Regions from separate parts of the Providencia zhijiangensis genome, predicted to be linked through region 2. Evidence: predicted binding sites of a transcription regulator. Region 2 holds the regulator's gene; the other holds the start of a gene.
The links. Region 2 encodes CRP, which controls carbon source genes, mostly activating them, when cyclic AMP is high. Its sites were predicted from a motif close to ATGTGANNNNNNTCACAT; they were not measured.
Positions count from the first base shown of each region.

Region 1: the regulator CRP is predicted to act here: its motif matches at 3,721-3,738, upstream of deoC (deoxyribose-phosphate aldolase).

Region 1 covers NZ_CP135990.1:603,977-609,619, reverse strand. Annotated here, with positions in the region: gene deoB (phosphopentomutase) at 5-1,228, opposite strand; gene deoA (thymidine phosphorylase) at 1,309-2,631, opposite strand; gene deoC (deoxyribose-phosphate aldolase) at 2,733-3,512, opposite strand; gene QS795_RS02655 (NupC/NupG family nucleoside CNT transporter) at 3,971-5,266, opposite strand; gene QS795_RS02650 (TatD family hydrolase) at 5,562-5,643, opposite strand, start outside.
Region 2 covers NZ_CP135990.1:303,149-308,791, reverse strand. Annotated here, with positions in the region: gene QS795_RS01395 (phosphoribulokinase) at 1-681, shown strand, start outside; gene QS795_RS01390 (OsmC family protein) at 761-1,165, opposite strand; gene crp (cAMP-activated global transcriptional regulator CRP) at 1,489-2,121, shown strand; gene QS795_RS01380 (hypothetical protein) at 2,333-3,880, shown strand; gene QS795_RS01375 (aspartate aminotransferase family protein) at 3,941-5,155, opposite strand; gene QS795_RS01370 (aminodeoxychorismate synthase component II) at 5,287-5,643, opposite strand, start outside.

The DNA of each region.
Region 1 (5,643 bases), 300 kb from region 2:
AAGCTTAAAACATCGGCTTACCGTATTCCATTGGTGATAAATCAAAATAATTCGCGACTGTCTGGCCAATATCCGCGAACGTTTCACGGTGACCTAAAGAACCTGGTTTAACTTTTGGTCCGTACACCAGCACTGGGATATGCTCACGAGTGTGGTCTGTACCCGGCCAAGTTGGGTCGCAACCGTGGTCAGCGGTTAAGATCAGAATGTCATCTTCTTTAACCAGTTTCAGCATTTCAGGCAAGCGGCTATCGAATAACTCTAATGCAGCGGCATAACCGGCAACATCACGACGGTGACCGTATGCTGAGTCAAAATCGACAAAGTTAGTGAAAACGATAGTGTCGTCACCCGCAATTTTCATCTCTTCTAAGGTTGCGTCAAACAGCGCGTTGATGCCCGTTGCTTTGATTTTTTTGGTAATACCAACGTGAGCGTAAATATCGGCAATCTTACCGATAGACACCACTTCACCTTGTTTTTCTTCCACTAATTTTTGCAGTACGGTTGGCGCTGGTGGCTCAACCGCTAAGTCATGGCGGTTACCCGTACGCTCAAAGTTACCCGCTTTGTCGCCAACAAATGGACGCGCAATCACACGGCCGATGTTGTAACCGCCTTTGGTTAACTCTTCACGGGCAATTTCACACAGCTCATACAATTTGTCTAAGCCGTAAGTCTCTTCATGGCACGCGATTTGGAATACAGAGTCCGCAGAGGTGTAGAAAATTGGTTTGCCCGTTTTCATGTGCTCTTCACCCAGTTGGTCCAGAATGACCGTACCCGATGAATGGCAGTTACCTAAGTAACCCGGTAAGTTGGCTTTTTCTACCAGTGTATCCAGCAATTCTTGTGGGAAACTGTTTTCGTGTTTTTCGAAATAGCCCCAATCGAATAGAACAGGAACGCCCGCAATTTCCCAGTGACCAGACGGCGTGTCTTTACCTGAAGATAACTCGCTCGCGTAACCATATGCACCGATAATTTCTGCATTTGGATCCAGACCAGCAGGGAATTTTCCGCTTGATTCTTCTCCTGCTTTTCCTAAACCTAATTTTGTTAAGTTAGGCAGGTGTAATGGACCTTTACGGCCTTTGTCTGCTTCCCCACGAGCACAAGCGTCTGCGATATGACCCAGAGTGTTCGAACCTTCGTCGCCGAATTTGTGGGCATCACCTGCAGCGCCGATCCCGAAGGAATCCAGTACCATGATAAATGTGCGTTTCATATTTATTCTCCTGCGATACAGCTTATCTGTTCATCGCGTCATCTAACCCGCACCCTTCTGTGAAAAATGCGGATATCGGTTTATTCACTAATTTGACGATAGACCATTGGTGTCGCTTCTGGGGCTTTATCCCCAATAATCATAGCAGCGCGAACTTCTTTCGCCGCCTCTTCCCATGATTTTTCGCTATTGGCATGAATGATCGCAAGTGGAGTTTGGGTATCAACTTTGCTACCTAATGCTGCGATATCACTTAAACCAACACTGTAATCGATAGGATCAGTAGCTTTACGACGACCACCCCCTAACGTTACCACAGACATACCCAGTGCTCGTGTGTCCATTTGTGTGATAATGCCCGCTTGAGGTGCGTAAACGGCTTTGCTGAGGACGGCAGTTGGCAGATATTTGCTGTAATTTTCAACAAAATCTTTCGGCCCTTTTTGTGCAGCGACCATACGACCAAACACTTCAGCCGCTTTACCGTTATCCAGCACCGCTTGTAATTTCTGACGCGCATCGTCACGATCCGAAGCCAATTTACCTGAAACAAGCATTTCCACACACAGCGCCATGGTGACTTCGAACAAACGTGGGTTACGGTATTCGCCCGTCAGGAACTGTACAGCTTCACGAACTTCAACAGCATTACCTGCACTGGATGCCAGTACTTCGTTCATATCAGTTAACAGCGCGGTAGTATTGCAGCCTGCACCATTGGCAACTTGCACGATGGACTCAGCCAGTTGCTCTGATTTTTCGTAGGTTGGCATAAATGCGCCTGAACCCACTTTAACGTCCATCACTAACGCATCTAACCCTTCGGCTAATTTTTTACCTAAGATAGAAGCGGTGATAAGCGGAATAGAATCCACGGTTGCCGTGATATCACGAGTCGCATAGAAACGCTTGTCAGCCGGCGCTAGTGAGTTGGTTTGACCAATAATCGCCACGCCGACATTTTTGATAATGTCGCGGAAACGTTCATCATCAGGGAAAATATCAAACCCAGGGATAGCTTCGAGCTTATCAAGGGTTCCACCGGTGTGACCTAAGCCGCGACCGGAAATCATCGGAACATAACCACCACATGCAGCAACCATAGGCCCTAACATGAGTGAAGTCACATCCCCCACACCGCCTGTGGAGTGTTTATCCACGAGTGGACCATTAAGATTCAGTGATTTCCAATTTAATACGGTACCTGAATCACGCATCGCTAGCGTTAGTGCAACACGTTCAGGGGTTGTCATATCATTGAAATAGATGGTCATTGCTAAGGCTGCAATCTGACCTTCAGAAACCGTGTTATCACGCACACCATTGATGAAGAAACGGATTTCTTCTTCGCTTAATGGTTTGCCGTCACGTTTTTTACGAATAATTTCTTGAGCGAGAAACACAATAGGCTCCTTAATTCACATCGAATTCTTCGGCTAAATAGTCACGGCTGTTGCCCAAGTCAGATTGGGCAACAGTCTGATGTCACTAATAATTGCGATTATTAATAGCTGCTGGAGGATTTTTTAACGTCAAATCCCAGCGTATTTAATAAATTCGCTAATAAGCTAGATGCACCAAAACGGAAATGGCGAGCATCAGCCCAGTTATCGCCTAAGATTTTGCTTGCTAAGGCTAAATATTGTGCTGCTTCTTCAGCGGTACGAACGCCGCCAGCAGGTTTGAAACCAACACTTTTCGCAACGCCCATATCATGGATGACTTGCATCATGATTTCTGCGCTTTCTAAAGTGGCATTCACTGGCACTTTACCCGTGGATGTCTTAATAAAATCAGCACCTGCATTGATTGAGATTTCAGACGCTTTACGGATTAATGCGGCATCTTTTAGTTCGCCAGTTTCAATGATCACTTTCAGTAATACATTTGCAGCCGCGCAAGCATCTTTACATGCTTTCACTAAATCGAAACCGATTTTTTCATTACCCGCCATCAGTGCACGGTATGGGAATACAACGTCAACTTCATCCGCACCATAAGCAATGGCAGCTTTAGTTTCAGCTAAAGCAATCTCAATATCATCATTACCATGTGGGAAGTTGGTGACGGTCGCAATGCGGATATCTGGCGTTCCTTGGTCACGTAAGGTTTTACGTGCAATAGGAATAAAACGAGGATAAATACAGATAGCAGCGGTATGACCTGCTGGGCTTTTTGCCTGATGACATAAGGCGATCACTTTTGCGTCAGTGTCGTCGTCATTTAACGTGGTTAAATCCATCAGGGTCAGTGCGCGTTGCGCTGCTGCTTTTAAATCAGTCATATAACTCTCCAACGATGTTAATTCTTTCAGAACGATACGTTCTTTGTTGGCGAGCGGGCTTGTTCCATAAAGATGCTAGTTAGGTTTTCCAAACTCAGCAGCTGAGATCCATCTCACCGCACGATGCCCTAGAGCCAGTTGACTCTATGAACTATCAGTTCCGTGGCAACTTACTGTTACCTATTTGACCACGTAACTGGGGTATTTTATGCGCTACAAATCACATTTATCGACTGAACGTTACATTATTAAATATATATTCGTGAACGATATCACAATTCCACAAGCAATTGCTCACTCTTTATCAGCCATTATACAGGCTGCAACCTTCTCGTCTTAAATTGATTACGTTAAGAATAGTTGAAAAAGTAAAAGTTACGATAAAAACCAGAAAAAGAATATCGCAGAAGAAAATGACAGCGGAAAGACAAATCGCCTTTCCGCTGCAAACAGGGGGATTACATTGCGGTCATTGCGGCTAATGTTAAGAAGAAGCCAGCAATCGTTGCACTCATTAAGTTAGAGAGTGTACCTGCCATAACGGCTTTCATACCTAAACGAGCTACATCACTACGGCGATTTGGTGCCATTCCACCTAAGCCACCCAGCAAAATTGCCACAGAAGATAAGTTCGCGAAACCACACAGTGCGAAGGAAATAATCGCTTTAGTATGATCAGACAGAACTTGTTTGCCCGCCGCAATCACATCCGCATCTGCTTTCATATATTCACCGAAGTTCATGAAAGCAACGAATTCGTTCACAACCACTTTTTGCCCAATGAAAGAACCGGCAATTGTTGCTTCGCTCCACGGCACACCAATCAGGTATGCGATTGGGGCAAATACCCAACCTAGTAATAATTCAAGGGATAATTGCGGATAGTCAAACCAGCCACCCACACCACTTAAAATACCGTTAATTAACGCAATTAATGCGATGAATGCCAGTAACATTGCACCTACGTTCAGAGCCAGTTGCATACCGGATGCTGCGCCAGATGCGGCTGCATCGATAATGTTAGCTGGGCGATCTTCTTCTGCCACTAAATCTTTAGCATCCACATTATCTTTAGCAACTTCAGTTTCAGGAACCATTAGCTTAGCAAATAGTAATCCACCCGGCGCCGCCATGAAGGATGCCGCAATCAGATATTCCATTGGAACACCCATTTGCGCATAACCCGCTAATACTGAACCCGCTACAGACGCTAAACCACCACACATGATGGCAAACAGTTCAGAGTTAGTCATGGTAGAAATATAAGGGCGAACAACCAGAGGCGCTTCCGTTTGACCAACGAAAATGTTTGCGGTTGCAGACAGTGATTCGGTTCTTGAAGTTCCCAGTACTTTTTGCAGACCACCACCTAGAATTTTGATGACCAGTTGCATGATGCCGAGGTAATACAGGACGGCAATCAGAGATGAGAAGAAGACGATGATAGGTAATACACGGAAAGCAAAGATAAAACCGCCGCCGCCAAATAATTCAAACATTTTATCGGAAACTAGACCACCGAAGATGAAGCTCATCCCGTCTTGACCGTAACCGATAACTTTAGAAACGCCGTCAGACATGCCTTGTAAAACGCTACGTCCCGCAGGGGAGTAAAGAACGAATGCGCCGATAGCGACTTGGATTAAAAAAGCACCGCCGACTGTACGAAGTCTAATTGCGCGACGATTGCTGGAGAAGAGAACGGCTATCGCAATAAGCACCGCCATCCCAACAATACTCAAAATGAGTTGCATGGAAGTATCCCTGTTCACTTAATTCTAGGTTAATGTATAAAGAAACTCGCAAGATTCCACGAATCTTAGTTCGATGATTATAACCAGTCATCATTAATAACCCCCAACATTCATCACAAATCCAAAGTGCAATAAGTAACATAAATTCAAATATTGTGACGAAAATCACAATAGAGGATCGGTTTCGTCTGGAAAGGCACTAATGCGATAGTCGAAGAGATAAAAAGCTGAATGGATTTACTCGGATAAATACATAAAATACTTAAGAAATAATTATTAATCGGCTAATTATAATCTAAATTAGATTAAATAACGTCCGGCTATTGTTGTAAAGTTGTTGTGCTATTTCATCCGGAGATTCGTGGCGCAGCTCACAC
Region 2 (5,643 bases):
GGGCGCCATATCAGCTATTTCGGCCCTGAGGCCAACGATTTTTCTCTACTTGAACAGACGCTAATTGACTATGCTAAAACTGGCAGCGGTCAATCTCGAAAATATTTACATACTTACGATGAAGCGGTGCCCTATGGCCTGCAACCTGGCACGTTTACCCCGTGGGAATCGCTACCAGCCAATACCGATGTGCTGTTTTATGAAGGATTACATGGCGGAGTAGTTACCCCAGAGCACGATGTTGCACAACATGTTGATTTGCTTGTGGGTGTAGTGCCAATTGTTAACCTTGAATGGATCCAAAAACTCATCCGCGATACCACCGAGCGAGGACATTCCCGTGAAGCGGTGATGGATTCCGTTGTACGTTCGATGGGGGATTATATTAACTATATTACGCCGCAGTTTTCTCGTACCCATATTAACTTCCAACGAGTTCCTACCGTTGACACCTCTAACCCTTTCTCTGCCAAAGCAATACCTTCACAGGACGAAAGTTTTATCGTTATTCGCTTTAGAGGATTAGAGCAGATCGATTTCCCTTATTTATTATCCATGTTAAATGGCTCGTTTATTTCAGCGATGAATACCATTGTGGTACCCGGTGGGAAATTAGGACTCGCGATGGAACTTATTATGATGCCATTAGTGGAAAAATTAATGAAACAGCGAAATGGGTAGTTTGAGATTCTCATTAAAGAGATAAATAACAAGATGCTTATCTTAATTATCGATAAGCATCTTAATAGCAAGAAAACAATTACAGCGTTTTAATTTCGAAGCTATGAGTCACGTTAACCGTTTTCTCTAACATGATAGCAACGGAACAATATTTTTCTGCAGAAAGTTGAACCGCACGCTCCACCACTTTGTCCGTTAATTCACGTCCCGTCACAATAAAGTGCAGGTTGATGTCCGTAAAATAGCGCGGAGCTTCTTCACGACGCTGCGAAGTTAATTTTACTTCACAATCAACAATATCCTGACGACCTTTTTGCAGAATAGAAACCACATCAATCGCACTGCATCCGCCTGCTGCCATTAGAACCATTTCCATCGGACTCGGTGCTTTATCTCCAGCATTGCCATCCATCATAACTTGATGACCCGATGCCGACTCACCTAAAAAAGAGAGCCCTTCAACCCACTTTACGCGTGCTTCCATTTTTATTCCTCTCGAAAATAGTGATATTTATCGTCACATTGTTCCATATATCTAGACAATGTTATATCAGCATTATTAGGCTGAAGCGATACAGGGGAGACTTTCTACATTGGATATGATACAAACAATGGTTAGTTGATAGGATTAAGATCAATACTCAACGATTTAATTGATTATATTATACAATTGATATTAATTTGCATTGGCCTAGGGCGATATTAATAATAGGCATCAATGTGACTTAATATGCTAAGCTTGACACTTTAAAGTCAGCCTTTCCCTACTTTTCGAAAGGTTGCAATAACATACAGAGGATAACGCTAATGGTTCTCGGCAAGCCACAAACAGACCCTACTCTTGAATGGTTTTTGTCACACTGCCATATTCATAAGTATCCATCCAAGAGCACTCTGATCCATCAGGGTGAAAAAGCAGAAACCCTTTACTACATTGTTAAAGGCTCAGTGGCTGTTTTAATCAAAGATGAAGAAGGCAAGGAAATGATTCTCTCTTATTTAAATCAGGGAGATTTCATTGGCGAACTTGGGTTATTTGAAGAAGGGCAAGAACGTACTGCGTGGGTTCGCGCGAAAGTTGCTTGCGAAGTCGCGGAAATTTCTTACAAAAAATTCCGTCAGCTGATTCAAGTCAATCCAGATATCCTGATGCGCCTTTCCGCGCAAATGGCAAGTCGTTTGCAAACCACGTCCGAAAAAGTGGGTAACCTTGCATTCTTAGATGTTACTGGTCGTATTGCTCAAACATTATTGAATTTAGCTAAACAACCTGATGCAATGACTCACCCAGACGGTATGCAAATCAAAATTACTCGTCAGGAAATCGGTCAAATCGTAGGTTGTTCTCGCGAAACTGTCGGTCGTATTTTAAAGATGCTGGAAGATCAAAACTTAATCTCCGCACACGGCAAAACGATTGTTGTTTACGGCACTCGCTGATTCACCTTTCAGCCTCACCCTTCTTGGTGAGGCTTCGATATTGAAATAGCTTTATACTTTACGTACAAAGCTATTTTTCTTACTTAGGATCCTTTATTTCCCCCTCTCATCTATATACTCTCATTGATGAGTATCGTTTCTTTATATAATTATAGTTAATTGTCAAACTAATATAGTGGTAACTAAACCATTATTAAGAGTTGACAACACGATGATTAAAAATATCAATCCAAGAAGCGAAAGTATCATTAATATCAATGATAATAAAACCATAACCACTTCATCATTATCTAATCAAATAAAAAAAGCCATTAATATTGGTTCATGCATACCCGATAATAATCACCTATCTAATTTACATTATCAAAAAAAGCATTTCGCCGTATTGACTTGTCATTTTGAGCCAAGTGAACAAAAAGAAATTAATCTAATTAAATACTCGCCTCCAGTAGAGAAAATAACACTTCCCTATAAATACCATGAGGCTATTGAAGCTAATGGCCATTTTTTAATTCTTAAATCCCCACGTATTTTCAACCATTCCGTCTCAATAAAAAATGAGCCAATTATTAATGAAAAACAGGATACTGAACTAATGCTAATTGATAAAACAAGTGCTACAGAAACTAACGTTTTTAAAGAATTTAATTTAAAACGTTCATCAAACCGATTCTCAAATTTGATTTTAGAAATAAAATCGACTCATGAAAAAGGTATTCGTTATTTAAAAAGTATATTTAATAAAAATAAGAATGAAAAATTTTGTGTTACTTTTAAAAAGGGAATTGAGATCCCAATAAAACATGAAAAAACAAGATCAAGTGAAGTAATCACTTATCAGAACACTGCATCGACTCAGAAGATTGAGAACAACCTTAGCACTCTAAAATCATCACAAGCTAAATTAGCTGAACAGCTAAAAAAAATAGAGACAGACAAAGAGAATGAAATAAAAGCAGGTGAAGAGAGAATAAGAAAAGAAGCTGAATCAAGTATGATACAGAAAGCTTCTATTTCGAAAATAAAAGATGAGAATAAAGCAAAGAGCAGTGATACCGAATTTGAGTTCAATGAGGAATTAGAGTGGAATGATGATACCAATCATATTCAAGATAGTTTACAAAAAAGAATCACCGACCGTCTTGTTAGCTTAGCAATTCCATCAACTCGTCAGCTCGATAAATTACTTGTCGATGAGACTGACATGAAGTCAATAAATCGGCACTTAGAAAATATGGATTCACTGAACAAGATAGAAAATCAGCTATATTCTAGCAATGAAAGCTTAAATTCTAACTCATCAAGCCATTATTCAAATAATTCTAGTGACTCTGGATATTTATCAGAAAACACAAAAGCACAGAAAAAAATAGAAACAGGCTCCACTAAACTGAAAGATAATAACTCGAACCATGCCACGCATAATAAAAATGATAAAGTATTACCTAGAAGAAATATAAAAGTAAAACCAACCGTGAGAACATATCAATTTAATGGGGAAATATACCAAACTAAAACATCAATGCTAAGAGCTAAACATAATAGTAAAAAATATCAGTTTCCACTAAATGGAAACTCACCAGAAATAGCATCAAATCAAGGAAAACCCGATACTAGAAAATTAGATGCGCTGTTGAAAAAAACGCAAGAAACCCTTCATAGTCTAAATAGTCTAAATAGTCTAAGCGAGCAAATATCCAAAGAAGAAGTACATTCTGCGCAGATTAAAACAAAATTAGCTAAGCTTAATAACAAGTAACAACTTGAATAATAGTTCAGTGACAGAGGCAAATTTGCCTCTGTCACTATAAAAAGACAATTAAACCAGCAGTTTGCTAATTGCAGTTTCCAATTTCGCCATCCCGCTATTAATTTCATTTTCAGAAATAATCAGCGATGGAGTAAAGCGTAATACATTCGTGCCCGCATTAAGCATCATCAGCCCTTCTGCAGCACAAGCTTGTAGAATATCTTTTGAGCGATTCAGCAATTTGCCATTCAGCTCTGCACCGATTAATAAGCCCATTCCGCGAATTTCAGCGAAAATTCCATATTGGTCATTGAGCTTGTTTAAATGAGCGACAAATAACTCACGACGTTTAGCAACACCATCAAGGACTTCATCGGTATTGATAATATCGAAAGCAGCATTGCCTACCGCACATGCCAATGGATTGCCCCCGTAGGTGGTTCCGTGAGATCCTACCTCCATTGTTTTCGCAATTTCAGCAGTTGTGATCATCGCACTGATAGGGAAACCGCCTCCGAGCGCTTTTGCAGTGGTTAAAATATCGGGAGTGACATCGTAGTGCATATAAGAGAACAATTTCCCCGTACGCCCCATTCCACTTTGCACTTCATCAAAAATAAGTAATGCATTATTTTCATCGCAAAGTTTACGAACTCCTTGCAGAAATTCTGATGTTGCTGGGGTTACCCCGCCTTCCCCTTGAACTGGCTCCAAAACCACTGCACAGGTATTTTCATCGATCACGGCTTTAACGGCATCAAGGTCATTAAAAGGCACATGAATAATATCCGCAGGTTTTGGGCCGAATCCATCGGCATATTTCGCTTGTCCGCCAACTGAGACAGTAAATAATGTTCTGCCGTGGAATGCTTGCTTGAATGCAATGATCTTCGTTTTATACGGGCTATACTTGGTGATGGCATAACGACGCGCTAGCTTGAATGCGGCTTCATTCGCTTCAGACCCTGAGTTCACAAAGAATGCACGATCCGCAAACGTTGCTTTCGTTAATTTTTGGGCCAGTGTTAACGCCTGTTCATTGGTAAAAACATTGCTCACATGCCAAAGTTTTTCGCTTTGTTCACGTACAGCCGCAACGAGGCTTGGATGGCAATGACCTAGCGCTAAAACCGCGATCCCGCCTGCGAAATCAATATATTCTTTACCTTGCTGATCCCAAACGCGGCTGCCTTCGCCTTTAACTGGAATAAATTCAGCTGGCGAAAAAATAGGTAACATGACCTGATCAAAAGTCTGCCGATTGACTGCGTGTTGTTCTGACATACCCCTCACCTGCTCTTTATCGAATGCTTAAGTGAAAATATAAGCATCAAATATGAATAAAAAATCAATAAAGAGCAATAGGGAAGGGTAAAATATGCATAATTAATTTTGCTATTCGCGAAAATCAACCACTAATACTTGAGAAAATTACTCAACAGCTCATGACCTTGTTCGCTGAGAATACTTTCAGGGTGGAATTGGACCCCTTCAATGGGCAGGGTTTTATGGCGGATCCCCATAATTTCATCGATATCCCCATTATTCAGTGACCACGCGGAGACATCAAAAGAGGCGGGTAGCGTTTCTGCTGCAATCACTAAAGAGTGATAGCGAGTCACGGTTAAAGGTCGATTAAGCCCTTTAAATACCCCTTGATGGTTATGATGGATAGATGATGTTTTTCCGTGCATCACTTCACGCGCTTTTACAACAGACGCGCCAAATGCTTGCCCGATAGCTTGATGCCCTAGGCAGATACCCAAAATAGG